Regions from separate parts of the Streptomyces sp. NPDC003691 genome, predicted to be linked through region 1. Evidence: riboswitches for the same ligand, from Rfam matches in the RefSeq annotation. Region 1 holds a riboswitch; each other region holds the start of a gene.

What was found. Region 1 has a riboswitch for cobalamin ahead of metE (5-methyltetrahydropteroyltriglutamate--homocysteine S-methyltransferase). Riboswitches for the same ligand answer to the same signal wherever they lie in the genome.
Region 2: another riboswitch for cobalamin. It lies ahead of ACWDR0_RS17350 (DUF4430 domain-containing protein); the one in region 1 lies ahead of metE (5-methyltetrahydropteroyltriglutamate--homocysteine S-methyltransferase).
Region 3: another riboswitch for cobalamin. It lies ahead of ACWDR0_RS09445 (ribonucleoside-diphosphate reductase subunit alpha); the one in region 1 lies ahead of metE (5-methyltetrahydropteroyltriglutamate--homocysteine S-methyltransferase).
Region 4: another riboswitch for cobalamin. It lies ahead of ACWDR0_RS09955 (ABC transporter substrate-binding protein); the one in region 1 lies ahead of metE (5-methyltetrahydropteroyltriglutamate--homocysteine S-methyltransferase).

The regions. Positions count from the first base shown of each region.
Region 1 is NZ_JBSFNQ010000022.1:16,491-23,819, forward strand. It holds gene ACWDR0_RS13555 (cyclase family protein) at 1-143, shown strand, start outside; gene ACWDR0_RS13560 (CBU_0592 family membrane protein) at 140-400, shown strand; gene metE (5-methyltetrahydropteroyltriglutamate--homocysteine S-methyltransferase) at 440-2,758, opposite strand; cobalamin riboswitch at 2,919-3,141, opposite strand; gene ACWDR0_RS13570 (MFS transporter) at 3,232-4,506, opposite strand; gene ACWDR0_RS13575 (carboxymuconolactone decarboxylase family protein) at 4,589-5,119, opposite strand; gene ACWDR0_RS13580 (hypothetical protein) at 5,180-6,148, opposite strand; gene ACWDR0_RS13585 (VOC family protein) at 6,348-6,746, shown strand; gene ACWDR0_RS13590 (hypothetical protein) at 6,918-7,082, shown strand; gene ACWDR0_RS13595 (hypothetical protein) at 7,124-7,329, shown strand, end outside.
Region 2 is NZ_JBSFNQ010000032.1:56,884-64,212, reverse strand. It holds gene ACWDR0_RS17360 (DUF6603 domain-containing protein) at 1-2,942, opposite strand, end outside; gene ACWDR0_RS17355 (ribosome-inactivating family protein) at 2,960-3,688, opposite strand; cobalamin riboswitch at 4,028-4,157, shown strand; gene ACWDR0_RS17350 (DUF4430 domain-containing protein) at 4,305-4,796, shown strand; gene ACWDR0_RS17345 (flavin-containing monooxygenase) at 4,935-6,317, opposite strand; gene ACWDR0_RS17340 (helix-turn-helix domain-containing protein) at 6,392-7,069, shown strand; gene ACWDR0_RS17335 (snapalysin family zinc-dependent metalloprotease) at 7,181-7,329, opposite strand, start outside.
Region 3 is NZ_JBSFNQ010000014.1:4,942-12,270, reverse strand. It holds gene def (peptide deformylase) at 1-477, shown strand, start outside; gene ACWDR0_RS09450 (ribonucleotide-diphosphate reductase subunit beta) at 714-1,745, opposite strand; gene ACWDR0_RS09445 (ribonucleoside-diphosphate reductase subunit alpha) at 1,745-4,153, opposite strand; cobalamin riboswitch at 4,296-4,453, opposite strand; gene ACWDR0_RS09440 (GntR family transcriptional regulator) at 4,946-5,710, opposite strand; gene ACWDR0_RS09435 (extracellular solute-binding protein) at 6,100-7,329, shown strand, end outside.
Region 4 is NZ_JBSFNQ010000015.1:10,351-17,679, forward strand. It holds gene ACWDR0_RS09930 (nicotinate phosphoribosyltransferase) at 1-192, opposite strand, end outside; gene clpS (ATP-dependent Clp protease adapter ClpS) at 368-682, shown strand; gene ACWDR0_RS09940 (DUF2017 domain-containing protein) at 682-1,413, shown strand; gene ACWDR0_RS09945 (amino acid permease) at 1,900-3,348, shown strand; gene ACWDR0_RS09950 (Mov34/MPN/PAD-1 family protein) at 3,656-4,078, shown strand; cobalamin riboswitch at 4,120-4,266, shown strand; gene ACWDR0_RS09955 (ABC transporter substrate-binding protein) at 4,305-5,321, shown strand; gene ACWDR0_RS09960 (FecCD family ABC transporter permease) at 5,318-6,610, shown strand; gene ACWDR0_RS09965 (ABC transporter ATP-binding protein) at 6,607-7,329, shown strand, end outside.

The DNA of each region.
Region 1 (7,329 bases):
GTATCCCCGTCGTGGAGCATCTGCGCGGTCTGGAGGAGCTGCCCGAGGGGGGCTTCCGCTTCCATGCCGTCCCGCCGGCCGTCGAGGGCATGGGCACTTTTCCGGTCCGGGCCTACGCCGTCGTCGGCGCCAGGTCGCGGTGACGGACGGCGGGGCCGTACTCGCCCTGGTCGGCTGGTCCGGGGCCGGACTGCTGCTGGCGGCCTACGCCCTCGCCTCGGCGGGCCGGGTCCGCTCCGACGGCCGGTCCTTCCAGCTGCTGAACCTCTTCGGCTCCGCCGCGCTGACCGTCAACTCCGGCTATCACCAGGCCTGGCCGTCCGCGCTGCTGAACGCGGCGTGGATCGCCATCGGCCTGGCGGCGCTGTCCCGTCGGCCGTCGGCTGGGCGGCCCCGGTGACCCCGGTGGGGCGGTCGGCCCCACCGGAGTGGTGTTCCGTCAGGAATCGGGCAGTTCGCCGCGGACCGTACGGGCCGCGGCGACCAGGTTCTCCAGGGCGGCCCGGGTCTCGGGCCAGGCGCGGGTCTTCAGTCCGCAGTCGGGGTTGGCCCAGAGGCGTTCGGCGGGGACCGCGCGGAGGGCGGTGCGGAGGAGGGCGGCCAGCTCCTCGGGGGACGGGATCCTCGGGGAGTGAATGTCGTAGACGCCGGGGCCCGCTTCGCGGGGGTAGCCGTGGGCGGCGAGTTCATGGGCGATCTGCATATGGGAGCGGGCCGCTTCCAGGCTGATCACGTCGGCGTCGAGATCGTCGATGGCGTCGACGATGTCGCCGAACTCGGCGTAGCACATATGGGTGTGGATCTGGGTCTCCGGCGCCGTGCCGCCGGTGGTGAGGCGGAAGGCCTCGGTGGCCCAGGCGAGATAGTCCGCGTGCCCGGCGGTGCGCAGGGGCAGGGTCTCCCGGAGGGCGGGCTCGTCGACCTGGATGATGCGGGTACCGGCCGCTTCGAGGTCGTTCACCTCGTCGCGCAGGGCCAGGGCGACCTGGCGGGCGGTGGTGGCGAGGGGCTGGTCGTCGCGGACGAAGGACCAGGCGAGCATGGTGACCGGGCCGGTGAGCATGCCCTTGACCGGACGGTCCGTGAGGGACTGGGCGTAGCGGGTCCAGCGGACGGTCATGGGGTCGGGGCGGGAGATGTCGCCGGCCAGGACGGGCGGCCGGACATAGCGGGTTCCGTAGGACTGGACCCAGCCGTTCCGGGTGGTGAGGTAGCCGGTGAGCTGTTCGGCGAAGTACTGCACCATGTCGTTGCGTTCGGCCTCGCCGTGGACGAGGACGTCGATTCCGGCCTTCTCCTGGAATGCGACGACCTCCCGGATCTCGGCCTTGACGGCCTCCTCGTAGGCGGCGGTGCCGATACGTCCGGTCCGCAGGTCGGCGCGGGCGGTGCGCACTCCGGTGGTCTGCGGGAAGGAGCCGATGGTGGTGGTCGGCAGCGGGGGCAGTCCGAGGTGCGCGCGCTGGGCCGCGGTGCGCGCCCCGTAGGGCTGGGAGCGGCGGGCGTCGGCCGCGGTGACGGCGGCCGTCCGGGCGCGGACCGCCGGGTCGTGGGTGAGGGACGAGGCGGCCCGGGCGGCACGGGCCGCACGGTTGGCGGAGAGTTCGCCCTCGACGGCGGCGGTTCCGTGGGTCAGTCCGCGGGCCAGGGTGGCGATCTCGTCGGTCTTCTGCCGGGCGAAGGCCAGCCAGCGCAGGACACCGGGGTCGATATCGCGTTCACCGGCGGTGTCGAGGGGGACATGGAGCAGGGAGCAGGAGGCCGCCACGTCGACCCGGTCGGCGAGCCCCAGCAGGGTGCCCAGGGTGCCGAGGGACTTCTCCAGGTCGCCGGTCCAGATATTGCGGCCGTCGACGACTCCGGCCACCAGGCGTTTGCCGGGGAGACCGCCCGCGGCGGCGAGGTCGTTCAGGTTCGCGGCGGCGGGGCCGGTGAAATCGATCGCCAGTCCTTCGACGGGGGCTGCGGCCAGGACGCGGAGCGCCTCGCCGAGCCGGTCGAAGTAGGAGCCGACCAGGATGCGGGGCCGGTCCGCCAGGGTGCCGAGGTCGCGGTAGGCGCGGGCGGCGGCGTTCAGTTCGGCGGGGGTACGGTCCTGGACCAGGGCGGGTTCGTCGAGCTGCACCCACTCGGCGCCGGCCGCCCGCAGCCGGGCGAGGACCTCGGCGTAGACCGGGAGCAGCCGGTCCAGCAGGGTCAGCGGGTCGAAGCCGGGGGCGGTGCCGGGCGCGGGCTTGGCCAGCAGCAGATAGGTGACGGGGCCGACCAGGACCGGCCGGGCTGCCGCGCCGAGGGCGAGGGCCTCCCGGAGTTCGGCGAGCTGCTTGGCCGGATCGGCGGTGAAGACGGTGTCCGGTCCCAGCTCCGGGACCAGATAGTGGTAGTTGGTGTCGAACCACTTGGTCATTTCCAGCGGCGCGGTGTCCCGGGTGCCCCGGGCCATCGCGAAGTACCCGTCCAGCGGGTCGGCGGCGACGGCGGCGCGGTGCCGCTCCGGGATCGCGCCCACCATGACGGTGGTGTCGAGGACGTGGTCGTAGTACGAGAAGTCACCGGTGGGGACTTCGCCGATACCGGCGTCGGCGAGCTGCCGCCAGGTGGCCCGGCGCAGCCCGGCCGCGGTGGTGTGGAGGGCGTCCGCGGTCACGGTGCCCTTCCAGTAGCCCTCGACGGCCTTCTTCAGCTCCCGGTCCCGCCCCTGGCGGGGGTAGCCGTACACGGTGGCACGTGCTGCCGCGGCTGCGGACTTGGTGGTCACGGAGATCTCCTTCGCGAGATGAATCCCTGAGATCCCGGCAACGGGACGAGAAGCGCGAAGGGTGACGTACCGGACGGCCGGGCCGGGTTGTACGGCACGATCCGCAGGTATGTACGCCGACCCGCCCTCGAGGTCACCGGAATATCCGCGCACGGAGACGTCCGCGCGCGGGCAACGGGCAGGTCTTCGGACTCGCGGGCACGCCTGCCGGTCTCCCGGCGGGCACCTACTGGCCGTCGCTTCCCAGGCCCGGCTCGGGCCCAGTGCGTATGACGGCGGTCGTTCCCGCTCACCGCTGCGGGGCAGTCCCGGATTTTCACCGGGTTCCCTCTTACGGCGCGCCCGTCCGGCTGACGGGGCGAACCAGTTGCACGGGCCAGCCTATGCCACCGGCGGTACGGCGACGGTCCCCGTCCGCCGTACGGACGGCGGGCGGGGACCGGGGTGGTGCGGGAGGAGCAAGGAGCTTTTTCTCAGGCGGCCTTGGAGAGGGCGGACCGGCCGGTCCGGGCCACGGGCCGGAGCGGGGTCGCGGGGCCGGCCGCGGGGCGTCGGCCCTCCTGCCGGGGCCAGAGGAGAAGGGCGCCCGCGGTGCCCGTGACGGCGAGGGCGGCGAGGACGGACCAGGTGAGGACGTAGCCCCCGTGCGTACCGAGCCATCCGGCGATGGGGTAGGTGATCAGCCAGGCCAGGTGCGAGAGGGAGAACTGGGCCGCGAACGCCTGGGGGATCGCGCTCCGTTCGACGGAGGCCCGCAGGACCGCGCCGGTCGGGGTGATGACCAGGGCCATACCGGCGCCGATGACGGCCCAGACGACCGCCGTACCGGCGCGGGAGGCCAGGTCCGCCGCGACCGTGATCACCGCGGCGATAGTGCCGGTGACCAGGACTCCGGCGCCGGTCGTCATGACGGTGCGGGCGGCGACCCGGTCGAGGATCCGGGGCAGTACGAGGGCGGCCAGGAGGGTGCCGCCGCCGGAGGCGGCGAGCATCCAGCCGACGTCCGACTGCGAACCGCCGAGTTCGTCGCGGACGTAGTTGACGGTGTTGACGACGACGATCGAACCGGCCGCCGCGACCACCAGGTTGAGGGCCATGACGCCGCGCAGCCGCGGGGTCCGCAGGAAGGTCCGGATGCCCGCCGCGGCCTTGTCCCAGGCCCGGGTCTGGGTGGTGGGGCGGGCCTCGGGGATACGGGCCGGGAGGACGAGCAGTGCGGAGATCAGGAAGCCGGCGGAGGTGCCGAGGAACAGCCAGTTGAAGCTGATGAACGCCAGGGCGACCGCGGCCAGGACCGGGCTGAGCAGGCTCTCCATGGTGGAGGCGACCTGGGAGGCGGACAGCGCCCGGGTGTAGTCGGACTCGTCGGTCACGACATCGGGGATGACGGCCTGGAAGGTCGGGGTGAAGGCCGCGGAGGCGGCCTGGAGCAGGCCGATCAGTACGTAGATGTGCCAGATCTCGGTGACGAACGGCAGGGCCAGGACGACCGCGGCGCGCACCACGTCGAGGAGGACCAGGAAGGTTCTTCTGGGGAAGCGGGCGGCGTAGGCGGCGGCGAGCGGGGCGATGACCACGTACATGACCATCTTGACGGTCAGGGCGGTGCCGAGGACGGTACCGGCGCTCGGGCCGGCGAGTTCGTAGGCGAGCAGTCCGAGGGCCACCGTCGTCAGCCCGGTCCCGAAGAGGGAGATGATCTGGGCGCTGAAGAGATAGCGGTAGTCGCGGTTGGCGAAGAGGGCCATGGCGGTGTTCCTTCCGGGTCCGTGCGGCGGGGCACGGCCCCTCCGCGGGGTCCGTGCCCCGCGGCGGGAGGCGGTGGCGTTCCTAGTCATCGGTGCCGCTCTCCGGGACGAGGCCGGCGAGCAGGTTGAACGAGCCGGTGAGGATGTTGAGGGCGACGACGCCGACCACATCGGCTATCGCGCGGTCGCCGTAGCCGTGGGCCCGCAGTGCGGCGACCTCGTCGTCGGTGATCGACGCCGGTTCGCGGTAGATCCGGAGGGCGAGGGCGATGATCGCGGCGATCGCGGGATCGGCCGAGGTGCCCTCGCGGGCCCGCTCGATCTCCTCCTCGGCCACTCCGAGCGCGCGGGCCGCGCCGGTGTGGGCGTCGAGACAGAGCCCGCAGCCCTGCTGGACCTGGACGGCGATGGAGATCCGTTCGCTGATCCTGCGGTCCAGCTTGGCCCGTCCCATGGCCCGGCTGAGCTGGAGGTATCCGCCCAGTACGGCGGGTGAGTGCGCCATGGTGGAGACCATGTCGCCGATCCGGCCGTGACGGGAGACCAGCTCGGCGAGGAGGTCCCGCGAGGCGCCGACGGCGGTTTCGGGGGTGAGGGCGGTCAGACGTGGCATGACGGTCCTTCCGGTACGGGCAGGTTCCGGGTCGGCTGCCGGCCGGTGACCCGCCCGGGGTCAGTGGTGCCCATGGTGGCCGTGGCCGTGGTGGTGGCCCGGGTGCGCGGGGGCGGCCGGGGTCTCGGCGCGGGGTTCCGCACGGGTCTCGGCGTGCGGCTCGGCGTGGGGCTCGGCACGGGGTGCTTCCGGCGCGCCGTGGGCGCTCGCGGTGCGTACCGTGAACTCGGCGGTGCGGACGGTGCCTTCGTGCTGGAAGTCCAGGTAGAGGCGGTAGGTGCCGGCCGAAGGCGCGGCGGCCATGAAGGTGATCCCCGGCCCCGGTTCGGTGACACCGTCACCGGGCTCGCCCTCGGGGTGGACATGGAGATAGCCGAGGTCGCCGACCCGCAGCGCCACCAGGTGTCCGTACGCGCCCAGATAGGGCTGGAGGTCGGTGACGGGACTGCCGTTGCGGCTGACGGTGAGGGTCAGGTCGCTCGCGGCGCCGGGGAGCAGTTCCCCGCCGAGGGCGACGGTGTACTCGCCGGTGCGGGCGGTCCGGGTGGCCTCGGGGAGCGGCCGGGGGTCGTACTGCCCGGCGACCGAGGCGTCGATCCCCAGGGTGATGGTGCCGTCGTGGCCGGTCGGGTGGATATCGGCGAAGAACCGCCAGGCTCCCGGCTCCAGGGTCAGCTCGACCGTCCAGGTGCCGTGGTGGTCCATCACCGGGTGCACGTGCTGGAATCCGGCCGTGTCCCGCCGGACGGCGATGAGGTGCAGCGTCTTCTCGTGCTCGGGGGTGAAGTCGGTCACCGGCCGGCCGTCGGGGCCGGTGATCCGGAAGGAGACCGTCTGCGGTCCGGCGGGCAGGATCACCGAGTCGAATTCGAGGGTGTATCCGCTCTCGGAGACCGAGAGCCCGCCGGGGCGGGCCGCGGCGTGTCCCGCGTGACCGGCGTGTTTGCCGTGACCGGCGTGGCCCTCATGACCGCTGTGGCCGCCGTGGGTGCCGTGGCCGGTGGTCGCGTGGACGGAACTGGTGGTCATCATCGTCTCCATCTGTGTGCTGTGCCTTCGGGCGTCTCCGCCGTTCGAGGAACAGCATACCCCCCGGGGGTATTCCCGCAAGGGGTAATTTCCGGAACGGGGAAGATCGGTGAGCGAGCACCGCCCACTGGGCCCGGCGGCGGGCGGGGAGCGGGCCGTGCCGGGGAGTGCCCGGGGCCCGGGCGGGTAGGCGCGCGTCATGGCTGTGAAGAAGACAAGCGTGCTCGTTCTGGACTGCACGGATCCCCTGGCGCTGGCGGAGTTCTACGCCGGTCTCCTGGACGCGGAGGTCCGTCCCGGCCCCGACCCCGAGTTCATCGAGATCATCGGACACCGGGGCGTCCATCTGGCCATCCGCCGGGACCCCGGCCACGCCCCGCCCAGCTGGCCCCGCCCCGAGGACGCGCTCCAGGCCCATCTGCGGATCCTGGTGGCGCGGGAGGACCTCGACGAGGCGGAGCGCGAGGCGATCGGGCTCGGGGCGAGGCCGGTCGACAGCGAGGGGAAGGGCGGTCCCCGCGAAGCGCGTGTCTACTCCGACCCGGCGGGCCACTCCTTCACCCTGGCCGTCTCGCCGCCGCCCCTGCCGCGGCGCTGATCCGGGCCGGTCATCCGCTCGCCCTCAGCGGACACAAGGACGTCGACGAGGACTCCCGGCGCGGTATCTGGCGGGACACGTCCGTCCTCCGCACCCGTATCCTCCGCGGCCATATCGAGCCATATCGAGGCCGGCGGGGAGGCCGCGGCCGAACAGGTGGCGTCGGGCAGCGTGCATATCCGTCCCGCCGACTTCGTCCGGCAACTCACCACCTTCCGGGCCGAAGCGGAGACGCTGCCCGCCAGGGCCGCGGTGCTGGGGCGCTTCGGCCGCTTCTTCTTCGGCAGGCTCTGGGACGTGTACGGACAGCGCGTCCTACCCTGGTCCCCCTTGTGACGAGGGGCGGACGAGCGCCCCGGGCCGACGGAGGAAGCACCGTGAACATCGACGAACTGCGCGGGCAGGCGGCGGAACTCCGTTTCACCCCGCAGAAACCGGTCCGCTGGCTGGCTCCGCGGGAACTGGCCCGTACGGGAGTCAAGGTGGCACTGGCCGCCGTGTTCGCCGGCTACTCGGACAAGCGCGAAATACAGGGCGCGCTGGAGGCCGGTCTGCTGCGGGCGCCGCTGGCGGACCCCGGTGC
Region 2 (7,329 bases), on a different contig from region 1:
CACGACGGGGTCACCGCGAGATACGCCTGGGCGGTGATCGTCAGCTGGTCGCTGACGGCCCAGTCGATGCCGAGCCGCGGTACGTCGGGGTAGCCGGCGGGGCGCCGGAACGACGGGTGGTAGCCGCCGAGGGTGACCACGAACTGTCCCGCGTTCGGGTGGTCGCCGAACCAGAACGAGGCGGCGAAACCGCCGGTGAGACGGCAGGCGGGAGTCAGGACGTACGACACCGGCGCCAGCTGCGCGGCCAGCTCGAAGCTCCCGGCGAGGGGCCGGACGACCGCTTCGAGCCCCAGCTCGGCGTAGACGTAGGTCCGGGTCGCGGACTCGGCGGGCATCGGCAGCTGGAGGGTGGCGATCCCCAGCAGGGCGAGCGCCGTCTCCTGGCCGAACTCGGCGGCCAGCAGCACCTTGGCGTTCACCACCTCGGCGACGCTGAACTCGATGCCCAGGGCCAGCCAGTACGCGCCCTGCCGCGGGGCGATCCACTCCCGCGGCGGGTCGCCGGGCACGGCCGGGCTGCGCCCTTCCAGGACGTCCAGCACCGCGGACGGCCGCCGGTCGGCGTCCGGCCCCTGCTTGTTCAGCACCAGCAGGGGGAACCCGGACACCTCCCGGGCGCTCGGGAGGGCGAGTTCGCGGTTGAAGCCGAATCCGGCCATCAGCCCGGTGACCAGGATCGGCGGCGCGGCCACCAGGGGCGCTTCGAGCTGGGCGAAGACGAACAGCGACGGCTCGCCGGAGGTCAGCTGGGCGTACGAGCCGACGGCGGCCAGGGAGAAGTCCGGCAGGGCGATGGTCGCGGTGCCGTCGAACTGGAAGGCCACCCCCTTGCCCAGCCGGTCGTCGGGGAGATGCAGCAGCGCGCCCTCGATTTCGACCGGGGGAGCGACGTAGCCGATGCCGAGGCCGTCGAGACGGAAGACGGGGGCGAACCGGTCCAGCGGGGAGCCGGCGGCCAGACCGTCCAGCGACATGGTCAGCGGCCCGAGCTGCACCCCTGCGTCGAGGCCGAAGAGCAGCACGTTGTGCTGGTACATCACCCCGACCCGGTTGATCCGGACGACCCCGAGCTGCTTCTGGACGTCGAACCAGACACCGCCGGCCGCGGGGGCGGCGGGCCCGGCAGGGGCGGGCGCGGGCGGTGCGGGCGCGCTGGGCGCAGACGAGGACGAGGACGGGGCCGGTGCGGAGCCGCCGGAACCGCCGGGGGGAGTGGGTCCCGCGGGCAGACCGAGGGCGACGGGTGTCCGCTCCCCGCCGATGCGCAGATCGGCGAGGGCGGCCGGTCCGGCCTTCAGCCCGCCCGCGGGTAACTCCACCACCCCGGCCCGGGCGAGCAGCGTGTTGGCGGCGCCGGCCGCGGCGGTGTCGAACACCCCGGAGGAGTAGAGGATCTGGACGTTGTCGACGGCGAGGTCGCTGCCCGCCTCGGCCAGGAACGCGCCGACGAGCGGGAGCCCGGCCAGCTCGACCGAAGCCGACAGGTCGACCCCGACACAGAACACGGCCGGGCCGTCCGCCGGTTTGACGCGGACGAACTTGGCGTCCTTGAGCCCGATACGCAGGCTGTCCGGTATCCCGGCCGCCAGATCGGCGGAGAAGTGCGCGACCAGGTCCCGGAGCGTGACCTGTGCACCGTCGTCGGCGGAGTGGAACCCGGCGACCAGCAGACCGGTCCCGGTCCGCTCCGAGTCGAGGACGACGTCGAAGACGAGATCGCCGACGGTCAGCCGCCCGCCGTAGTGGACGGCGGAGTCGTTCCGGGTGACGGTCAGGGCGAGCGACGCGGTGATGCCGTCCGCAAGGGTGATCCGTCCCCGGCAGAGGAAGTCGAAGACCTCGGTACCGGTGGTGTGGGAGAGCCGGAGCGCGGTGAGTTCCAGGGAGCGGAGCGGGTCGGGGACTGCGGGCAGCCGCAGGGCGTCGACGAGGTCGCCCATGGCGATCGCCCCGGCCGCCAGCCCACCGCTGAAGGTCCAGCCGCCCCGCGCGCCACCGGTCTGCGAGGCGGACAGGTCGATCTCGATGGACCGGCCGATCGTCACCGTGCCTCTGATCCCGGCCACGAAGCCGCGGGCGGGGTCGTAGTAGAGGGCCACGGACAGGGCCGTGAGCGCGAAGGGCCCGATACCCCAGTCCCCCGTGGCCTTCAGCCGGACGAGGAACGACCTGCCGAGGCTTGCGGCGAACGACAGTTCGGCGACGGAGAGTTCCGCGGGCACCTCGCTCACGGGCAGCCCGAAGGACTCCAGTACGGCACGGACACGGACCGGCTCGTCACCGCGCAGCCGGCCGCTGACCCGCAGGTCGGGCAGCCATACCGCGATCTCCAGCGGGAGGGCCCCGAGGTCGAGCGCGGCGACGACGGCCATGGCGGTGACAGTGACGGTGTGGACGGCCGGTACGGCTCCGTCCGCCGGGGTCAGCCGGAGGTCGAATCCGGCGACATCACCGGCCGCCAGGCCGAGCGTTCGCAGCCCTTGCCGGGCGCTCTGCCACCCGGGCGCGGAGCCGAGGCGTTCCCCCAGCTCGTCCAGTGCACCGGCGAACGCCCCCTGGTGCCGGGGGCGTACGGCGGCGGTGAGCCGTCCGTCCTCGCCCCCGGTCACCGTGCACACCACGTCGACGGTGTCGAACGTACCGCTGAGAACCAGCCCGGCGGAGCCGTCCACGGCCACGGTCACGGTCACCCCGGTCACCGTGAGCGTGACCCGGCCGCCCGCGGGCCAGCCGGTGGGGGAGCAGACGAGAACGAGGGTCAGCACGGTGTGTCCGGGGTCGAACCCCGGCTCCTGCGAACCGGCGGCACCCCGGCAGACACCGTCCGGGAACGTCACCAGCAGGTCGGCCAGTTGCGGGGGCAGCGCGGTGTCCGTGGCGCGCAGTACGGGGGGATCCCCCGGGCTCGTCAGGTGCGCTTTCAGGGCATCGAGATCCACCGGACCCCCTCTGTCGGCTACTGGTGCAGCGCGCCGTTCCCCATGATCTGTCCGGCCTCGGCCGGACCCACCTCGCGCCCGGCGTACCGGATACCGGGTTTTGTCCCGCGGACCACCGCCGAAAGGTCGTCCCACTTCTTGACGGCCTCGTTGAAGTACATCGTCTCCGTACCGTCCGGCCGCGTCAGCCGCGTGTACTGGGACCAGGATTCCGGCCAGACGGTCAGGAAGTTCTCGAAGAACCCACCGAACCGGGCCATTTCCGCGGTCATGATAATAAGCCGGTGGAATGCTTCCTCGGCTTTTTCGGGTATGCCCGATCCGGTCTTCACCAGCTTGTCGACATGGTTGTAAAGGGTCTCCAGGTCGTTGATCATCTGGAACCCTCCGATATCGAAGTCCGGAGCGGCCTCGGAGTAATTCGAGTTGACGCGCTGATTGGTCTGCACGGGCACCGGCTGCTCGGGTGCGGCCTGATTCCCGCGGGCGGCGAGAAAGCGCTCCGTGGCGCCGGCCCGGCCGATCGACCAGCCCTGGACGTAGAGATTCTGCTTCAGAACGTAGAGCCGGACCGCCTTGGCCCCGTAGTCCAGCTCGAAATCCACCCGTACGAACCGGGTATCGGGGTTCTGCGGGGATCCGATGCCGGGGTTGAAGTGGCCGCGCAGAAACCGAATCATCTCGCGGAACGCGGGCGCATCCGATTCGTAACCGGCCGCATAGGTGTGGACGTCCCCGTCTGCCATGACCATTCCGCGGACCCCCCGCCGGATTCCCCGTCGCCGTGGACCGCCACAGTCTCGCTGCTGTCCGGACGGATGCGCAAGGCTGCGATGCGCCGGGCCGCGGCGGAATTCCCCGGAACTGTGACGGAGGGCAAGATGTGTGCCGAAGGCGTCTTGTGGGGCGTGATGTGCGGGGCAGGCACCTTGAGGAAAGCCGGGGTGAGCGGTGGGCGCGGCCACCACCCGGGAGCGCCGGTACGGGGGCGGTGCGTCCCGCCCGGCAGCCCGGGTGCGGGAGCGCCGTCACCCGGCCCGGCGCTGTGGTCAACTCGCCTCCGTGCTCGTACGATTCGTCATCCCGGTCCCCGACCGGGTGACAACTTCATAGCCGTGTGTCTCTGGGGGAAGCCGGTGGGAGTCCGGCGCTGACCTGCAACCGTGTGCGGCGCGCTGCGCCGCGAGCCGGGATGCCCAGTACACGGTTCGCTTTGCTTCCTCCGCCAGGTCTGCGGCGTGAAGCCTTGCGCCCAGGGGCGTTCCGTCCCGTCTTCCGCCACAGGTCGCGGCGGGGCGGGGCGGCGTGATCCGCCCCGGTGTGCCGGGCGCGCGGCGGGCCCGGTCCGACGAAAGGCGTTCCATGCCCGCACAGCTCGCTCAGCGTGCCGCCGCCACCGCGGCGGTCCTCTCACTGGCTTTCGCCGCGGCACCCGCCGCCGCCGCACCCGCCGCGCCCGCGCACCGTACCAACGCTCCGGTGAAGGTCTCCCTCACCGTCCAGGGGCCCGACGGGCTGCTGTTCAGCGGAAAGGTCAGAACCAGGGGGCACGATGTGACCACCGCCTCCGGTGGTACCCACAAGTGCGACGGCACCAATGGCGGAGCCCATCCGGCCAAGGTGCCCACACCGACCGCCGCGCTCGACGATGCCGCCCGCAAGCACGGTTTCACCTGGGACGGCCCCTGGTACCCGTCCTTCGACGACTTCTTCGTCGACACCATCAAGAACGTGAGCGGCGGTGCATCGGCCTACTGGAGCATCGCCGTCAACGGCACGCCGACCCCGGTGGGCGGCTGCCAGTTCCGGATAAAGTCCGGCGATCTGGTCTCCTTCACCTGGACCGCTTTCTGACGGAGCGTCCGGGGCGGAGTCCCCGGAGCCGCACCCGCGGGCCGGGAGCCGGTCCGAAGCCTCCCGCCCGCGGGGCCCGGGAAGGGGCACGCTGCCGTACCGCGTTCCTGCGATGCGGCACTCGGCCGAACCGCGTTCCTACGGTGTGATCACCGATGACGCGGTTCCCGAGCGGAGGACATGGTCGATATGGATCTGGCGGGCGATGAACCGCCCGTTCTCGACATTGGCGCCGATGGCGACCGGGGCGAGAGAATTCCCGTCCGGGAGCCCCGCGTAGTACAGGCCGGGAATCGCCCCGAGAACGCCCTTCCGCTGGAGCGGCGCGCCGTGGCCGTCGAGGGCGCGCGCCGGGAGGATCCGGTAGTCGGGTCCGAAGCCGGTGCACCAGATGATCGAGGTGATGCCGTGGCGGGCGAGGTCGAGGCGGTCTCCGAACGGAGCGATGCGGTCCATGTCGACACGGGGGGCCGGGTGCTGTTCGGGGACCGGGAACCCCCGTTCCCTGATGCCGGTGTCGATGGTCTCGATCACCCGCCGGAAGCTGCGGGCGGACGCCTCGGCGACGGCGACGACGTTCTCCTCCAGCCGCAGGATCCCGCCGGCCGCCGCGCGCACGGAGCCGACGAGCACGACTCCCTTTCCGGCCAGCGTGGCGAGATTGAGATCGCCGGTGCCGTCCAGCACGGCCGCCACCGGGAGGCCGGGCAGCACCCCGCCGCGGCCGGCGTCGACGTTGCCCGCCCGGACGTACTCCTCCTCCAGGCCGAACACGAACATCCATTCGTGGAGGCTGCGGCCCCGGTAGTGCCGGGGCCAGGCGCCGTGGCGGCCGACCGACAGATAGACGCTCCGCCCGGCGTCCGCCAGCTCGTCGGCGATCTGCTGGCCGCTGATTCCCGCGCCCACCACCAGGACGGCACCGGCCGGCAGGGATCCGGGGTTGCGGTAGTCGTGGGAGTGCAGCCGGGTGACGGACGGGTCGATATCGGCGGCGAAGGAAGGGGTGCGGGGAGCGGCGTAACCGCCCACCGCCACCACGAGGTTGCGGCAGCCGATGGAACCCCCGTCGCGCAGCAGGGCCCTGAACCGCACGGCGCCGCGGCCGGAGGTATCCGGCGGACACTCGACCCGCCGGACGGCCGTGTGCTCCCGGATCCGGAGCTTCCGGTCCGCCGCATAGCGGCGCAGCCGCCGGGCCAGTTCGCGGCCCGGCATAAAGCCGTCGGGGTCGTCTCCGTCGTACTCCCGGCCGGGGAACCGCACCGACCGGTTGCCGCTTCCCACCAGCAGACTGTCCCACCGCTCGTGCCCCCATGACTGGCCGATCCGCCCCCGCTCCAGCACCAGGTGCTCCCGGCCCAGGGCCTGAAGGGAGGCGGCCGTGCCGCAGCCCTGCTGGCCCGCGCCGATGATGACGGTCTCGGCGTACTCGGTGCTCGCGGTGTGCTCGGTGTGCTGGGAGTTCTGGTTGTGCTGGGCGTTCTCGGCGTTTCCGGTGCTGCTTCCGACCTCTGACACGGTCGACTCCTCCTGCCGGACGGGTAGGAGTTCGGATCTTGTCCCGTCAAGTCGACTTGATGTCAACTGGGGGCATGACGCGACATGGTGTCTCCATCGGTGAAGCGGCGGCGCTGTACGGCCTTGCGCCGTCCACGGTGCGGTGGTGGGAGGACCGGGGTGTGCTCGACCCGCCGGCCCGTGCGGGTGGCAAACGGCTCTACGGCGAGGCGGACCTCCGCCGTCTCGGTCTCGCCTATCTCTGCTGTGTGGTGGGCCGGATGCCCTTGGACCAGGCGGCCGTCGTCACCTCGGGAAAGGCGGCGATCCCCGCCTGGCGCACCGCCGTCGGCGAACAGATGGAACTGCTGGAGCAGCGGATCGGGCAGTTGCGGGCGGCCCTGGAGTACCTTCGCCATCTCCGGCTCTGCGAGGACGACGACATCGTCCGGGACTGCCCCCTCCTGGAGTCCGAACTCGCCGCGCACACCCCGCGCGGAGCCGTCCCCGGTGCCGACCTGGTCTCCGCCGCCCGTGCCGCGCGGGCTGTCGGTATCCGGCACACGGAGACCGGGTCCGGTGACGAAAGTCCGCCCGGTGCGGCGTCCGGTTCCCCGTCCGGTGACGAAAGTCCGGTGTGCTGCCCCGGCTGCGGGGAGCCGGTGCGGCCGGCCTCCGGCGGCCGGCCCCGTACGTACTGTTCGGCTGTCTGCCGGCAGCGCGCCTACCGGGCACGCCGCCGCGGGACCGCGGTATCGGACGGGAACTCCTGACCCGGCGGTGCCGTGCACATCGCCCGGTGGGCGGACGCGCACGGCATCGCCGGGTCAGGCCGTGGCGGGGCCGGTGAGGACGATGCTTGCCCGGACCCCGCAACGGGGCGATCAGTAGGGCGCGTCGACCAGGACGCGTCCGGTGGCCGGGGTACGGACGGCGGCGGCACCGCCCGCGTAGGCCGATTCGACGCGGGCCTGTTCGGTGGCGTTCGGGATCGCGTTCCGGCAGGCGGTGCCGGGGCTCGAACCCGACATCA
Region 3 (7,329 bases), on a different contig from region 1:
GTCACCGCCTTCGACGACGAACTCGCGGCGCTGATCGACGACATGTTCGCCAGCCAGCGCACCGCGGAGGGCGTCGGCCTGGCCGCCAACCAGATCGGCGTCGACCTCAAGGTCTTCGTCTACGACTGCCCCGACGACGACGGCGTCCGCCACGTCGGCGTCGTCTGCAACCCGGTCCTGGAGGACCTGCCCGCCGACCGCCGGGTGCTGGACGAGTCCAACGAGGGCTGCCTTTCCGTTCCCACTGCGTACGCCGCCCTGGCCCGCCCCGACTACGCGGTGGTCAGTGGACAGGACCCGAAGGGCAACCCGATCCGGGTCGAGGGCACCGGCTACTTCGCCCGCTGCCTCCAGCACGAGACGGACCATCTCTACGGCCGCCTCTACATCGACCGGCTGTCGAAGCGCGACCGCAAGGACGCGCTGAAGCAGATGGAAGAGGGCACTCCGCGGTACGCGGTCGTCCCGAACGAGTGACGTTCCGCCCGTCCGCAGCTCTTCGGCTCTTCAGCTCTTCGTGAGGCCGCCCGCAAGGGCGGCCTCACGCCGTTGCGGCGGGCCCGCGCGGGCCCGGAACGGGGAATCCCTCCCCGGCCGGGGCCGGAGAGGGATTCGGGAGGATCCGGGTGTCGCCGGACCGCCGCCGGACCGCCGTGGGGCAGCACCCGGACCGTCGCCGGACCGCCGCGGGACGCGGCGGCCCGGCGGACCGGCTAGAAGTCGTCGTCGAAGGCGACCGAGCCCTCCACCGCGACCTGATAGGCCGAAGGCCGGCGCTCGAAGAAGTTGGTCAGCTCCTGCACACCCTGCAGCTCCATGAAGGAGAACGGGTTCTCCGAGCCGTACACCGGGGCGAAGCCCAGCCGCACCAGCCGCTGGTCGGCGACGCACTGGAGGTACTCGCGCATCGACTCGGTGTTCATGCCCGGCAGGCCGTCGCCGCACAGGTCGCGGCCGAACTGGAGCTCCGCCTCCACGGCCTCCTTCAGCATGTCGGTGACCTGCTGCCGGAGCGCGTCGTCGAACAGCTCCGGCTCCTCCTTGCGGACCGTGTCGACGACCTCGAACGCGAAGTTCATATGCATGGTCTCGTCACGGAACACCCAGTTGGTGCCGGTGGCCAGGCCGTGCAGCAGACCACGGGAGCGGAACCAGTACACGTAGGCGAAGGCCCCGTAGAAGAACAGCCCCTCGATACAGGCCGCGAAGCAGATCAGATTGAGCAGGAAGCGCCGGCGGTCCTCCTGAGTGTCCAGCTGGTCCAGCTTCTCGACCTGGTCCATCCAGCGGAAGCAGAACTGGGCCTTCTCCCGGATGGACGGGATGTTCTCGACCGCCGCGAAGGCCGCGTTGCGGTCCTCCGGGTCGGGGAGATAGGTGTCCAGCAGCGTCAGATAGAACTGGACGTGCACCGCCTCCTCGAAGAGCTGACGGCTGAGGTAGAGCCGTGCCTCCGGGGAGTTGATGTGCTTGTAGAGGGTGAGCACCAGATTGTTGGCGACGATCGAGTCGCCGGTGGCGAAGAACGCCACCAGCCGTCCGATCAGGTGCTGCTCGCCCGGGGTCAGCCTGGCCAGGTCGGCGACGTCCGAGTGGAGGTCGACCTCCTCCACCGTCCAGGTGTTCTTGATGGCGTCGCGGTACCGCTCGTAGAAGTCGGGGTAGCGCATCGGCCGCAGGGTGAGCTCGAAGCCCGGGTCCAGCAGGTTCTGCGGACGGGCGGCGGGCGTTTCCGGGGTGGGCATTACTGGCAGGCCTCGCAGGACTCGGGGTTCTCCAGGGAGCAGGCGACCGCCTCTTCGGGGGTGACCTGCGCCGGTACGGGGGCGGTGGCGGCGGCCGTGCCGCTCGCGGCCCGGGCGATCCGGGTCGCGGGGCGGGACCGCAGGTAGTACGTGGTCTTCAGACCCTGCTTCCAGGCGTACGCGTACATCGAGCTGAGCTTCCCGATGGTCGGCGTCTCCAGGAACAGGTTCAGCGACTGCGACTGGTCGAGATAGGGCGTCCGGGCCGCCGCCATGTCGATCAGACCGCGCTGCGGGATCTCCCACGCCGTGCGGTACAGCTCGCGGATCTCGGACGGGACCCAGGAGAAGCCCTGGACCGAGCCGCTGGCGTCGCGCAGCGCCTCCCGGGTCTGCGCGTCCCAGACCCCGAGCTTCTTCAGGTCGGCCACCAGATAGGAGTTCACCTGGAGGAACTCGCCCGAGAGGGTCTCGCGCTTGAAGAGGTTGGAGACCTGGGGCTCGATGCACTCGTACACACCGGCGATGGACGCGATGGTCGCGGTCGGCGCGATGGCGAGCAGCAGGGAGTTCCGCATGCCGGTACGGGCGATCCGGGCGCGCAGCGCCTCCCAGCGCTCCGGCCAGTTCCGCTCGGTGCCGTAGTGGTCGGGGTGCAGGACGCCCCGGGCGGCCCGGGTCTTCTCCCAGGCGGGGAAGGTGCCGTGGCGCTCGGCGAGATCCGCGGACGCCTCGTAGGCGGCCAGCATGATCCGCTCGGCGATCCGGGTCGACAGCGCGCGGGCCTCGGGGGAGTCGAAGGGCAGCCGCAGCTGGAAGAAGACGTCCTGGAGGCCCATGGCGCCCAGGCCGACCGGGCGCCAGCGGGCGTTCGAGCGGCCCGCCTGCTCGGTCGGGTAGAAGTTGATGTCCACGACCCGGTCGAGGAAGGTCACCGCGGTGCGGACGGTGGCGTCCAGCCGCTCCCAGTCGATGTCCCCGCCGGCCACGAAGGCGCCGAGGTTGACCGAGCCCAGGTTGCAGACCGCGGTCTCGCCGTCGTCCGTGACCTCCAGGATCTCGGTGCAGAGGTTCGACGAGTGGACCGTGTGGCCCTTCTCCGCGGTCTGGTTGGCGGTGCGGTTGGCGGCGTCCTTGAAGGTCATCCAGCCGTTGCCGGTCTGGGCGAGGGTCCGCATCATCCGGCCGTACAGATCACGGGCGGGCATGGTCTTGCGGGCCAGGCCCTTCGCCTCGGCGGCCCGGTAGGCGGCGTCGAACTCCTCGCCCCACAGGTCCACCAGCTCGGGAGTGTCGGCCGGGGAGAAGAGCGACCAGTCGGCGTCGGCGTCGACCCGGCGCATGAACTCGTCCGGAATCCAGTGCGCGAGATTGAGGTTGTGGGTGCGCCGGGCGTCCTCGCCGGTGTTGTCGCGCAGCTCCAGGAACTCCTCGATGTCCGCGTGCCAGGTCTCCAGGTAGACGGCGGCGGCGCCCTTGCGCCGGCCGCCCTGGTTCACCGCGGCGACCGAGGCGTCGAGGGTCTTCAGGAAGGGCACGATGCCGTTGGAGTGGCCGTTGGTGCCGCGGATCAGGGAGCCGCGGGCCCGGATCCGGGAGTACGAGAGCCCGATACCGCCGGCGTGCTTGGAGAGCCGCGCCACCTGGTGGTAGCGGTCGTAGATGGAATCCAGCTCGTCCAGCGGGGAGTCCAGCAGATAGCAGGACGACATCTGCGGATGACGGGTGCCCGAGTTGAAGAGCGTCGGCGACGACGGCAGATAGTCGAGGCGGCTCATCAGCCCGTACAGGGCGAGCACCTCGTCCAGGGCGCGGACGGACTCGTCCTCCGCCAGTCCGCAGGCCACCCGGAGCATGAAGTGCTGCGGGGTCTCCACCACCTGGCGGGTGATGGGGTGGCGCAGCAGATAGCGGCTGTACAGGGTGCGGAGCCCGAAGTAGCCGAAGCGGTCGTCGGCGGCCGGGTCGACCGCCGCGTCCAGCCGCTCGGCGTGCAGCTCCGCGAAGGCGGCCGTACGGTCCGCGATCAGGCCCTCCGCATGGCCCACCCGGACCGAGGCGGAGAAGGAGTCCGAGCCCTGGCCCGCGGCCTCGTCGGCGATGGTCCGGGTCAGCAGCCGGGCGGCGAGCCGGGAGTAGGAGGGGTCCTCCGAGATCAGGCCCGCGGCGGCGTCGGTGGCGAGCCGGTGGAGTTCCGCCGCGTCCGATCCGGGGTGCCGGCCGCGGAGTGCGGCGGCGGCGACCCTTCCGGGGTCGGTGTCCGGCAGATCGGCGGTGAGGTCGGTCAGGGTCCGCAGCAGGGCGGTCCCCGGCCCGTCCTCGGGCGTCGCGGCAGCGGCGGGCCCGGGGGTCTGCCCGGGAAGCTGCTGGGCGGTGCCTGAAGCCGGATCGGCTGGCGCGATGGTCACGTGGGGCTCTCCCTCGCTCGGCTCACGGGCCGCGGGCGGGGGAGGGTGGGCAGGCCGGATGCGCCATGCCGGAAAAGGGCAGCGCGTACGGCGTCCACCGGCCCAACCGCGAGGCCCGGACGTCTCGGCACCCGGGTCGGACGATCCGGGTGCGCTGTCGGCAGACGGCCGGACTCGCCCGGCCCGACAAAGCAGGCCGAAGCACACCGTTGCGGGACAGTTCCGGATTCACACCGGATTCCTCTGCGGTGACAGCGAGATGAGCATACATGTGGGGGCACCGCCGAAGCGTTGCCCCCACATGTTGTGTCGTGCCTCTCACGCTCCCGCACGGTTCGGGGACGCCCCGCCCCATGATCGCCCCTTCGTGAGCGGGCGGCTCCCCTGCCGGGGCGGGCTGGCCGGGCCCTCTTCCAGGGGTGGGTACGCGCCGGATCCCAAGGAGGCCGGGTCCTTTTCCGGGGCGGGGGCGGTGAAGGCCGTAGGGGCGCGGGGAACTGCGCGACCAGCCGCGGCGGAGTGGTACTCGGCGGGCGGCATGGAGTGCCGTGACGGATTCCGTCTTGCGCCCGGCCCGGTGGCGACCATCCGCGACCGTGCGCTGTCGTGGGCCGATCGCGCGGTTCCTCCCCCTACGCCTTCGGCGTGGGACCCCCGGCGCCCCTGAGCTGTCCGGCCTTGCCCACTCCGGAAAGGTGCGCCGCGCCTCTGGGCTGCTCCGCCTCGTCCGGCCCGGAAAGGGCCCGGCCCCGGAGCGGGGCTCCGGGGCCGGGCGGGACGAAAACGGGGGCTCTAGTCCTGGGGGCGGCGGAGGCGGGCGACGAACTTGTAGCGGTCGCCGCGGTACACCGAGCGCACCCACTCCACCGGCTCACCCTGCGCGTCCAGCGAGTGCCGCGAGAGCATCAGCATCGGCAGGCCGACGTCCGTACCGAGCAGCCCGGCCTCCCGCGGGGTGGCCAGGGAGGTCTCGATGGTCTCCTCGGCCTCGGCGAGATGGACGTCGTAGACCTCGGCCAGTGCCGTGTAGAGGGAGGTGTACTTGACCAGGCTGCGCCGGAGCGCCGGGAAGCGCTTGGCCGACAGATGGGTGGTCTCGATGGCCATCGGTTCGCCGCTGGCCAGCCGGAGGCGTTCGATCCGGAGCACCCGGCCGCCGGTGGTGATGTCGAGCAGCCCGGCGAGGGTGTCGTCGGCGGTGACATAGCCGATGTCGAGCAGCTGGGAGGTGGGTTCGAGGCCCTGCGCCTTCATGTCCTCGGTGTACGAGGTCAGTTGCAGAGCCTGGGAGACCTTGGGCTTGGCGACAAAGGTCCCCTTGCCCTGGATGCGCTCCAGCCGGCCTTCGACGACCAGCTCCTGGAGCGCCTGGCGCACGGTGGTGCGCGAGGTGTCGAATTCGGCCGCGAGCGTGCGCTCCGGCGGTACCGGAGTCCCCGGGGGCAGGGTCTCCGTCATGTCGAGGAGGTGCCTTTTGAGGCGGTAGTACTTGGGCACGCGCGCGGTCCGGGTCGGTGTCCCGGTCTCCGTCTCCGTGCCCACCCCGTCCGTCGTCATGGCCCGCCTTCCCGTTCCCGACTGCGCTGCTGCCGTCACCGGCTCCTCCGTCTGTAGCGGATCACATCGTGGCACGGGCCGGTCCCGGGGAGTGACCCTGTCCCTCCTGTTTTCTGCCTTCAGGCTGGACACCACTGCTTCTTATACACCGAGGGGACTAGGGTTGGTCTAGTCCAAGCGGAGGCCTCAAGCCTGCCCGGATGATGCCCAGATGTCGGTCCGATAACGGACTGGACAGGCATGTTTATCGAGCCTTGACAGCCCGAAAGGTCTAGGCCAAGCTCCGGGTACTGGTCTAAACCATTAAAGACCGGGTCCCAGCCCCAGGCAGTACTTTCGCGTATGGCTTCGTTTTGGGCGGGGTGGCAGGCATCCCTTAGGAGGGTGGCGTGAAGCGCAAGCTCATCGCGGCGATCGGTGTCGCGGGCATGTTGGTCAGTGTTGCCGCGTGTGGCTCGGACGACAAGAAGGACAACGAGGGCGGTTCCGGTAAGGACGGCTTCAAGGGTCAGACCCTGACGTTCTGGGCGATGGACGGTTCGACGCCCGACGCCTGGCTGGCCGATCTGACTGCCGAGTTCGAGAAGCAGACCGGTGCCACGCTGAAGTACGAGAAGCAGGCGTGGAACGGTATTCAGCAGAAGCTGACGACCGCTCTTTCCGAGGACACCCCGCCGGACGTCTTCGAGATCGGTAACACCCAGACCCCCGCCTACGCCAAGACCGGCGGCCTCGCGGACCTGGGTGACCTGAAGAAGGAGATCGGCGCCGACTGGTCCGAGTCCCTCAACAAGGCGTCCGTCTTCGACGGCAAGCAGTACGCCGCCCCGTGGTACTTCGCGAACCGCGTCGTCGTTTACAACAAGTCGGTCTTCGCCGAGGCCGGCATCACCGCGCCGCCGAAGACCCGCGCCGAGTTCTACGCCGCGCTCGACAAGATCAAGGCGAAGGGCAAGGAGCCGATCTACCTGCCCGGCCAGAACTGGTACCACTTCGTGGGCCTGGTCATCGGTCAGGGCGGCGAGCTCGTCAAGAAGGACGGCGACAAGTGGGTCTCCAACCTCGGTGACCCGAAGGTCCAGGCCGCGGCCGAGGAGTACAAGAAGCTCCAGGCCTACTCCAAGGCCCCCAAGGACAAGGACGAGGCCACCCCGCAGCAGGCCGACATCTTCGCCCAGGGCAAGACCGGTGCCTTCATCGGCATGGGCTGGGAGGGCGCCACCGCCATCAAGGCGAACCCGGCCATCGAGAAGGAGCTCGGCTACTTCACCATCCCCGGTGAGACCGCCGACAAGCCCGAGGGTGTCTTCCTCGGTGGCTCCAACCTCGCCGTCGCGCAGAACAGCAAGAAGCAGGCGCTCGCCAAGGAGTTCCTGAAGATTGCGCTCTCCGACAAGTTCGAGGGCGGCCTGGCCAAGGCCAGCGGCGTCATCCCGAACAAGGAGTCCCTGAACTCCAACCTGACGGGCAACCCGGTCGCCGAGGCCGCCGCCCCGTCCGCGAAGTTCGGCGGCACGACCCCGCTGATCGCCGAGTGGGCCGCCGTCGAGAACGCCCCCAACCCGATCAAGACCTACCTCACCGCCGTGGTGAACGGTAAGACCCCGGCGGAGGCCGCC
Region 4 (7,329 bases), on a different contig from region 1:
CACCCGTCCGGTGCCGGCCAGGACCCCGTACCGCCGCCCCTCGGGCAGCCGGCGGGTGAAGACCTCGAAGACGGAGCGGCGGTGCGCGGTGCCCGCCCGCAGGGCCGCCTGCACCATGGTGAACTCGTACTGGTCGGTGAAGAGGGCCGTGGAGGGGACGTCGACCGGGAGCCCCAGGTCAGCGGTGTTCACGAGACTCGACCTCATGCTTTCTGCGCCCCGCTCCACCGGCTGCGGGACGGGGGATGCGCCGTCGGACGCCCGCGATGACACGGGCGTTCCCGTTCTGGCGAGGATGCTACCCCACATTTCGTCACTCTGACGAAATGGGGAGCCGTTTATGCGCGGGGCGGCCCCGGGTGGCAGCATGGTTCAGGTGAGTGTTGCTCCCACTGAGATCGAACGCCCCGAATCGGCGGAGCAGAGTTTCGCCGTTCCCGAGCCCGACGTACCGTGGGTGACGCTCGTCCACAACGATCCCGTCAATCTGATGAGCTACGTCACCTATGTCTTCCAGGCGTACTTCGGATACTCCAAGGACAAGGCGCGCAAACTGATGCTCGACGTCCACCACAAGGGACGCGCCGTGGTCTCCAGCGGCAGCCGCGAGGAGATGGAGCGCGATGTGCAGGCGATGCACGGGTACGGCCTGTGGGCGACCCTCTCCCAGGACCGCAACTGATGCCGGGTCCCTTCGAGCCGCTCTCCGGCGGCGGCGCGGTCATCGAACTCGACGATGTCGAGGTGTCCATCCTGCGCTCCCTCGCGGTGCAGATGCTGGAGCTCATCGGGCCCGGTGACGAGCCGGTCGAGGGCGAGGACCCGCTGGCCGCGCTGTTCGCCGAGGGGCCGAGCGAGCCGCCGTCCGATCCGGCGCTGGCCCGGCTCTTCCCCGATGCCTACGGCGGCCCGGACCGCGGCGGCGACGCCGCGGGCTCCGGTTCCGGCCCGGGCTCCGGCGGTTCCGGTTCCGGTTCCGGTTCCGCGCCCGGCCAGGGCCCCGGCCCCGGTGGCCCCGGTCCCGGTTCCGGTTCCCGCCCCGGGATGAGCGATGACGAGCGCCGCGCCGCCTCCGCCGAGTTCCGCCGCTTCACGGAGAACGACCTGCGGGCGGGCAAGCGGGCGAACGCGCTCGCCCTGGTCCGCGCCCTCGACGGGCTGGAGGCGGGCGGCGGGTCCGTCTCCGTACTGAAGCTGACTCCGGACGAGTCCCGGCAGTGGCTCGGCGCCCTCAACGACCTGCGGCTGACCATCGGCGCCCGGCTGGAGGTCAGTGAGGAGGACGACGCGGCCGGCGATCAGGGCGGCGGGCTCTACCACCTTCCCGACGGGGACCCGCGCAAGCCGATGGTGATGGCGTACCTCTGGCTGGGCGTCCTCCAGGAGACCCTGGTCGGCACCCTGCTGCCCTGAGCCCCCGGCCCCCTTCCGCCCCTCTCTCCCTGCTCCTCCGGCGCCCCGGCGGCACTCGCCCCGGGGCGTTCCGCTGCCCCGGTGTCTGCCCCCGGCACCCCGCCCGGCGCCTCGGCCGTCCGCCGCCCCCGTCGGCTCGGCGCCCCGGCCGGCCCGCAACCGTCCGTCCGTTCGGTTGTTCGCTCAACGGACACTCAAATCCGAATAACGATCGCGTTACCAGCCTGGGGTAATGCGCCCATCAAAGTAACGTTTGTCCGGTTCTTTCTGTGCGGTGTGCCACAAAGCGGCGGATTGATCTCTGTAGCAACCGTGATAAATCTTCACGACCACCAGGGGCGCCACCCATGCTCCTGGAGGCGCTTGAGCCGGCGGATCGCCGGTGGCACTCCATCCATATCCGGGGGGATCAGGAACTGATCCGCAGTCGTATCGCCGGGGGGCGCGACGCACGCGGATCGGCATGGAGAGAAGGGCGCACCAGTTATGACCTCGGTGCAGGTCGACGACAGCAAGAACGGTCCGGGCGGACCGGCCGGGACGAAGGCCCCGGCGGCCACCGCGGAGGACCAGGGGTACCACCGGACACTCGGTGCCCGTCAGATCCAGATGATCGCCATCGGCGGAGCCATCGGCACGGGCCTTTTCCTCGGCGCCGGCAAGGGCATCTCCAAAGCGGGCCCCAGCCTCATCCTCGCCTACGCCATCGCGGGCGTGGTCATCTTCTTCATCATGCGGGCGCTGGGCGAGCTGCTGATGTACCGCCCGGTCGCGGGCTCGTTCTCCGAGTACGCGCGGGAGTTCGTCGGCCCCTTCGCGGGCTTCGCCACCGGCTGGACGTACTGGCTGTTCTGGGTCGTCACCGGAATGACCGAGGTCACCGCGGCCGCCGAGTACATGACGTACTGGTTCGACCTGCCGCAGTGGATCTCGGCCCTGGCCTTCACGGTCATCCTCTATCTCGCCAACCTGATCTCCGTGAAGATCTTCGGCGAGCTGGAGTTCTGGTTCTCCATGGTCAAGGTCACCGCCATCATCGGCATGATCCTGATCTGCGCCGGAATCATCACCCTGGGCTTCACCGACGCCGGTGACACCGCCTCCTTCTCCCTCCTCTGGAGCGACGGCGGCTTCTTCCCCAAGGGCCTCGGCGGCACCCTGATGACCCTCCAGATCGTGATGTTCGCCTTCCTGGCGGTCGAACTGGTCGGAGTCACCGCCGGTGAGTCCAAGGACCCGGAGAAGACCCTCCCCAAGGCCATCAACACCGTGCCGTGGCGGATCGCCGTCTTCTACGTCGGCGCCCTGATCATGATCCTGTCGGTCGTCTCCTGGACCAACTTCCAGCCGGGCGTCTCCCCGTTCGTCGCCGCCTTCGACCAGATGGGCCTCCAGATCGGCGCGGGCATCGTCAACTTCGTGGTGCTCACCGCGGCGCTGTCGTCCTGCAACTCCGGTATGTACTCCACCGGCCGGATGCTCCGCGACCTCGCGCTCAACAGCCAGGGCCCGAAGCTCTTCACCAAGCTCACCAAGCACGGCACCCCGCTGATCGGCACCACCTTCTCCGCCGGTCTGATGCTGATCGGTGTGTGGATCAACTACCAGTGGCCCGGCGACGCCTTCAACAAGATCGTCTCCTTTGCCACCATCTCCGGTATGTGGGCCTGGATCATGATCCTGGTCAGCCATATCCGCTACCGCGCCAAGGCCGCCCGCGGCGAGGTCGCCGAATCCTCCTTCAAGGCCCCCGGCGCCCCCTGGACGAGCTGGTTCGCGCTGGCGTTCATCGGCATGGTGATCGTCCTGATGGGCATCGACAAGGACGCCCGGATCTCGCTCTATGTGGCACCGCTCTGGGCGCTGGTGCTCGGGGTCTCGTATCTCGTCCTCCGGGCGAAGAACCCGGAGGGCACGGCCTTCGCCAAGCGCTGACGGCCACCGGGCCGTCATCCGCGGCCCCCGAACGTGCCGGACGGCGGGTGGGCGACTGCCTGCCCGCCCCACCCGCCGCCCGGCATCCCCTTTTTTCCAGGCTCGGTTCGCCTCCGGGGCGCCTAAGACGAGTTCTTCAGTCGATCGTGCTCGGCCGCTCGTTCCTCGCGGCCTCCGCGCGTTCTCCTTCCAGAACTCGCCGCGCCCCTTCGGCTCACTCGCGGTCCGACAGCCGGGGACCGGCCCTTCCGCCGTCCGCCCCGGCACCCTTCCGCCGTCCGCCCGGCGCGCGTTTATCCTGATCCGCATGCTGACGCTCACCCAGGACCTCTACGACCGGATCGTCGCGCACGCCCGCGCCGACCACCCCGACGAGGCGTGCGGCATCGTCGCGGGCCCCGAGGGCAGCGACCGGCCGGAACGATTCATCCCCATGGAGAACGCGGCCCGGTCGTCCACGTTCTACGAATTCGACTCGGGCGACCTCCTGAAGCTCTACCGCGAGCTGGACGACAACGACGAGGTGCCGGTGATCGTCTACCACTCGCACACCATGACCGAGGCGTACCCGTCCCGCACGGACGTCAGCTACGCCGGTGAGCCGAACGCGCACTACGTCCTGGTCTCCACCGCCGACACCGCGGGCGAGGGACCCTTCCAGTTCCGCTCGTTCCGGATCGTCGACGAGAAGATCACGGAAGAGGAAGTCCGGGTCGTCGAGGCATACTGACCCGCAGCTCCACCCATCTCCACCCCACCGCTGTCGCTTCAACTCCATACGGGGCGCTGGGACCCAGGAAGCCGGTGCGAATCCGGCGCGGTCCCGCCACTGTGACCGGTCGACTGACACGTGCGCGCACTCCGCGCGCCGCGTCCGTCGGCCGTCAGCCAGGAACTGACCCATCGCCCTTCTCCCATGACCCAGGGGACGCGGATCCCCGGAGGAGGACCCACGCATGTCCACGCGCATATCCCGGCGCCCGTACGGCCGCCGTCGCCGTACCGCCCTGACCGCCGCGGCCGCCGCACTGCTCCCGCTGGCCCTCACCGCCTGCGGCTCCGGCTCGGACTCCGGCAAGGGCGGCGGCAAGGCCGCCGCGGCGCCCGGCTTCCCGTACACCGTCGACAACTGCGGCGTGAAGACCACCTACCAGGCGCCCCCGAAGCGGGCCGTCACCATGAACCAGCACGTCACCGAGGTCATGCTGGAGCTGGGCCTGGAGAAGTCCCTGGTCGGCACCGCCTATCTCGACGACGAGGTGCTCCCGCGCTACAAGAAGGCGTACGACGCGGTCCCGGTGCTCGCCAAGGAGTACCCGTCCAAGGAGAAGCTCCTCGCCGCGAACCCGGACTTCGTCTACGGCGGCTACGCCAGCGCCTTCGAGGCCAAGGACGGCCGCACCCGTGACGAGCTGAAGAAGGCCGGCATCGACACCCGGCTCAACCTGGAGTACTGCACGAAGGACCGGACCACCCTCGACGACGTCTACCGCGAGATAGCCGAGGTCGGCCGGACCTTCGGCGTCGGCGACCGGGCCGACAAGTGGATCGCGGACTCGCGGGCGTCGGTCGAGAAGACCGCGGCCGGGCTGAAGAAGACGCAGACCGCACCGGTGCCCGTCTTCGTCTACGACAGCGGCGACAAGACCGCGTTCACCGTCGGCGGCAAGGGCATCGGCAATGAGCTGATCACCCGCGCGGGCGGCCGCAATGTCTTCGCCGATATCCCCAAGAGCTTCGGCGACGCCACCTGGGAGCAGGTCGTGGCCCGCAAGCCCGAGGTGATCGTGATCTACGACTACGGCGCGACCAGCCTGGCTCAGAAGAAGCAGAAGCTGCTGACGGACCCCGCGCTGAAGGACGTCCCGGCGATCCGGAACAAGAAGTTCGCCGTCCTGCCGCTCTCCGACGCGGTCCTCGGCGTCCGCGCGCCGGACGCGATCGCCAAGCTGGCCCCGCAGCTCGCGCGATGACGCCCGCACCGCAGGGTGCCGCCGGAGCCCCGGGCTCCGGCGGCCCGCCCGCCCCGGAGCGGCCCGCACCCGCCGTGTCCGCCCCGGCGGACTCCGCGCCGCCCACAAGGCCCGCCGCCGGGGCCCCGGCCCCGGCGGTCCCGCCCGTCACCGGCCCGCCTCCGCGCAAGGACCGCAGCCCGGACGCGCCGCCCCCGCTGACGGAGCGCAGCCCGGACGCACCGCCCCCGCCCGGGAAATCCCGGCCGGAGGGCTCCGCGCCCGCGCTCTCCCGGCTCCGGTTCGGGGCCGTGGCCGCCGGGCTGCTGACGGCCCTGGCCGCCGCCGTCCTCGCGGCGCTCGCGCTCGGCTCCGTACGCATCCCGCCCCGCGAAGTCCTCGCGGCCCTGCTGCCCGGCGCCGAGCCCAGCCCCTTCCGCACGATCGTCGTGGACGTCCGGCTGCCGCGGGTGCTCCTCGGGGTGGTCGTCGGCGCCGGGCTCGGGGTCGTCGGCACGGTCCTCCAGGCCCTCGTACGCAACCGGCTCGCCGACCCGTTCCTGCTCGGGATCTCCTCCGGGGCGTCCACCGGCGCCGTACTCGTCCTGGTCCTCGGGATCGGCGTCACCACCACCGTCGCCCTGCCCGCGGGCGCCTTCGCGGGCTCCCTCGCCGCGTTCCTCCTGGTCTACGGGCTGGCGCGGAACGGCGGCGGGATGACCGGCACCCGGCTGGTCCTCGCCGGAGTCACCATCAGCTATGTCTTCACCGCCCTGACCACCCTGGTCCTCGTCGCCTCCTCCCGGCCCGAGCACTTCCGCGAGGCGCTGTACTGGTCGCTCGGCGGCCTCGGCAGCGCCCGCTGGGACAGCGTCTGGCTGCCCACGGCCGTCGTCTGCCTCGCGCTCCCGCTGCTGCTCGCCCTGGCCCGGCCGCTGGACCTGCTGCTGGTCGGGGAGGAGGGCGCGGTCGTCCTCGGGCTGGACGTCGCCCGCTTCCGGGCGGCCGTCTTCGTGCTGGTCTCGCTGGTCACCGCGGTACTGGTGGCGGCGAGCGGCGCGGTCGGCTTCATCGGCCTGATGGTCCCGCACGCCGCCCGGCTGCTGGTCGGCGCGGCGCACCGGGCGCTGCTGCCGGTGGCCGCCCTCGGCGGGGCCGTGGCCCTGGTGGTCGCCGACCTCGCGGCCCGTACCCTCGCCGCGCCGCAGGACATCCCCGTCGGGGTGCTCACCGCGCTGATCGGCGGGCCGCTGTTCCTCTGGCTGATGCGCCGCCGCTCCGTCGACGGCACGGAAGGAGCCCCCGCATGACCCGCCCCGCCACCGCCCCCGCGGGGCTGACCGTACGGGGACTCTCGTACGCCACCACCACCGGCCGGCTCCTCGTCGAAGGCGCCGACCTGGACCTGCGCCCCGGCGAGACCGCCGGACTCGTCGGCCCCAACGGCAGCGGCAAGACGACCCTGCTGCGCTGCGTGTACGGCACCCTGAGCCCCACCGCGGGCAGTATCCGCCTCGGGGACACCGATCTGCTCGCACTCGGGCCCAAGGAGCGGGCGCGGCGGGTCGCGACCGTGCCGCAGGAGAGCCGGCCGGAGTTCGAGCTGACCGTCCGCGAGATCGTCCTCATGGGGCGGGCCCCGCACAAGCGGTTCTGGGAGTCGGACACCGCGGCCGACGGCCGGGCCGCCGACGAGGCCCTGGCCCGGCTCGGTATCGGGGACCTCGCCCGGCGCGCCTTCCCGTCGCTCTCCGGCGGGGAGCGGCAGCGGGCGCTGGTCGCCCGCGCCCTGCTCCAGGACCCGGCCCTGCTCGTCCTCGACGAACCCACCAACCATCTCGACATCCGCTACCAGTGGGAGATCCTGGCCCTGGTCCGGAGCCTGGGCGCCACCAGCCTGCTCGCCCTGCACGACCTCAACCTGGCCGCGTACTTCTGCGACCGGATCCATGTGCTCCAGGCCGGGCGGATCGTGGCCTCGGGGACACCGGAGGAGGTGTTCACCCCCGCGCTGCTGGCCGAGGTGTAC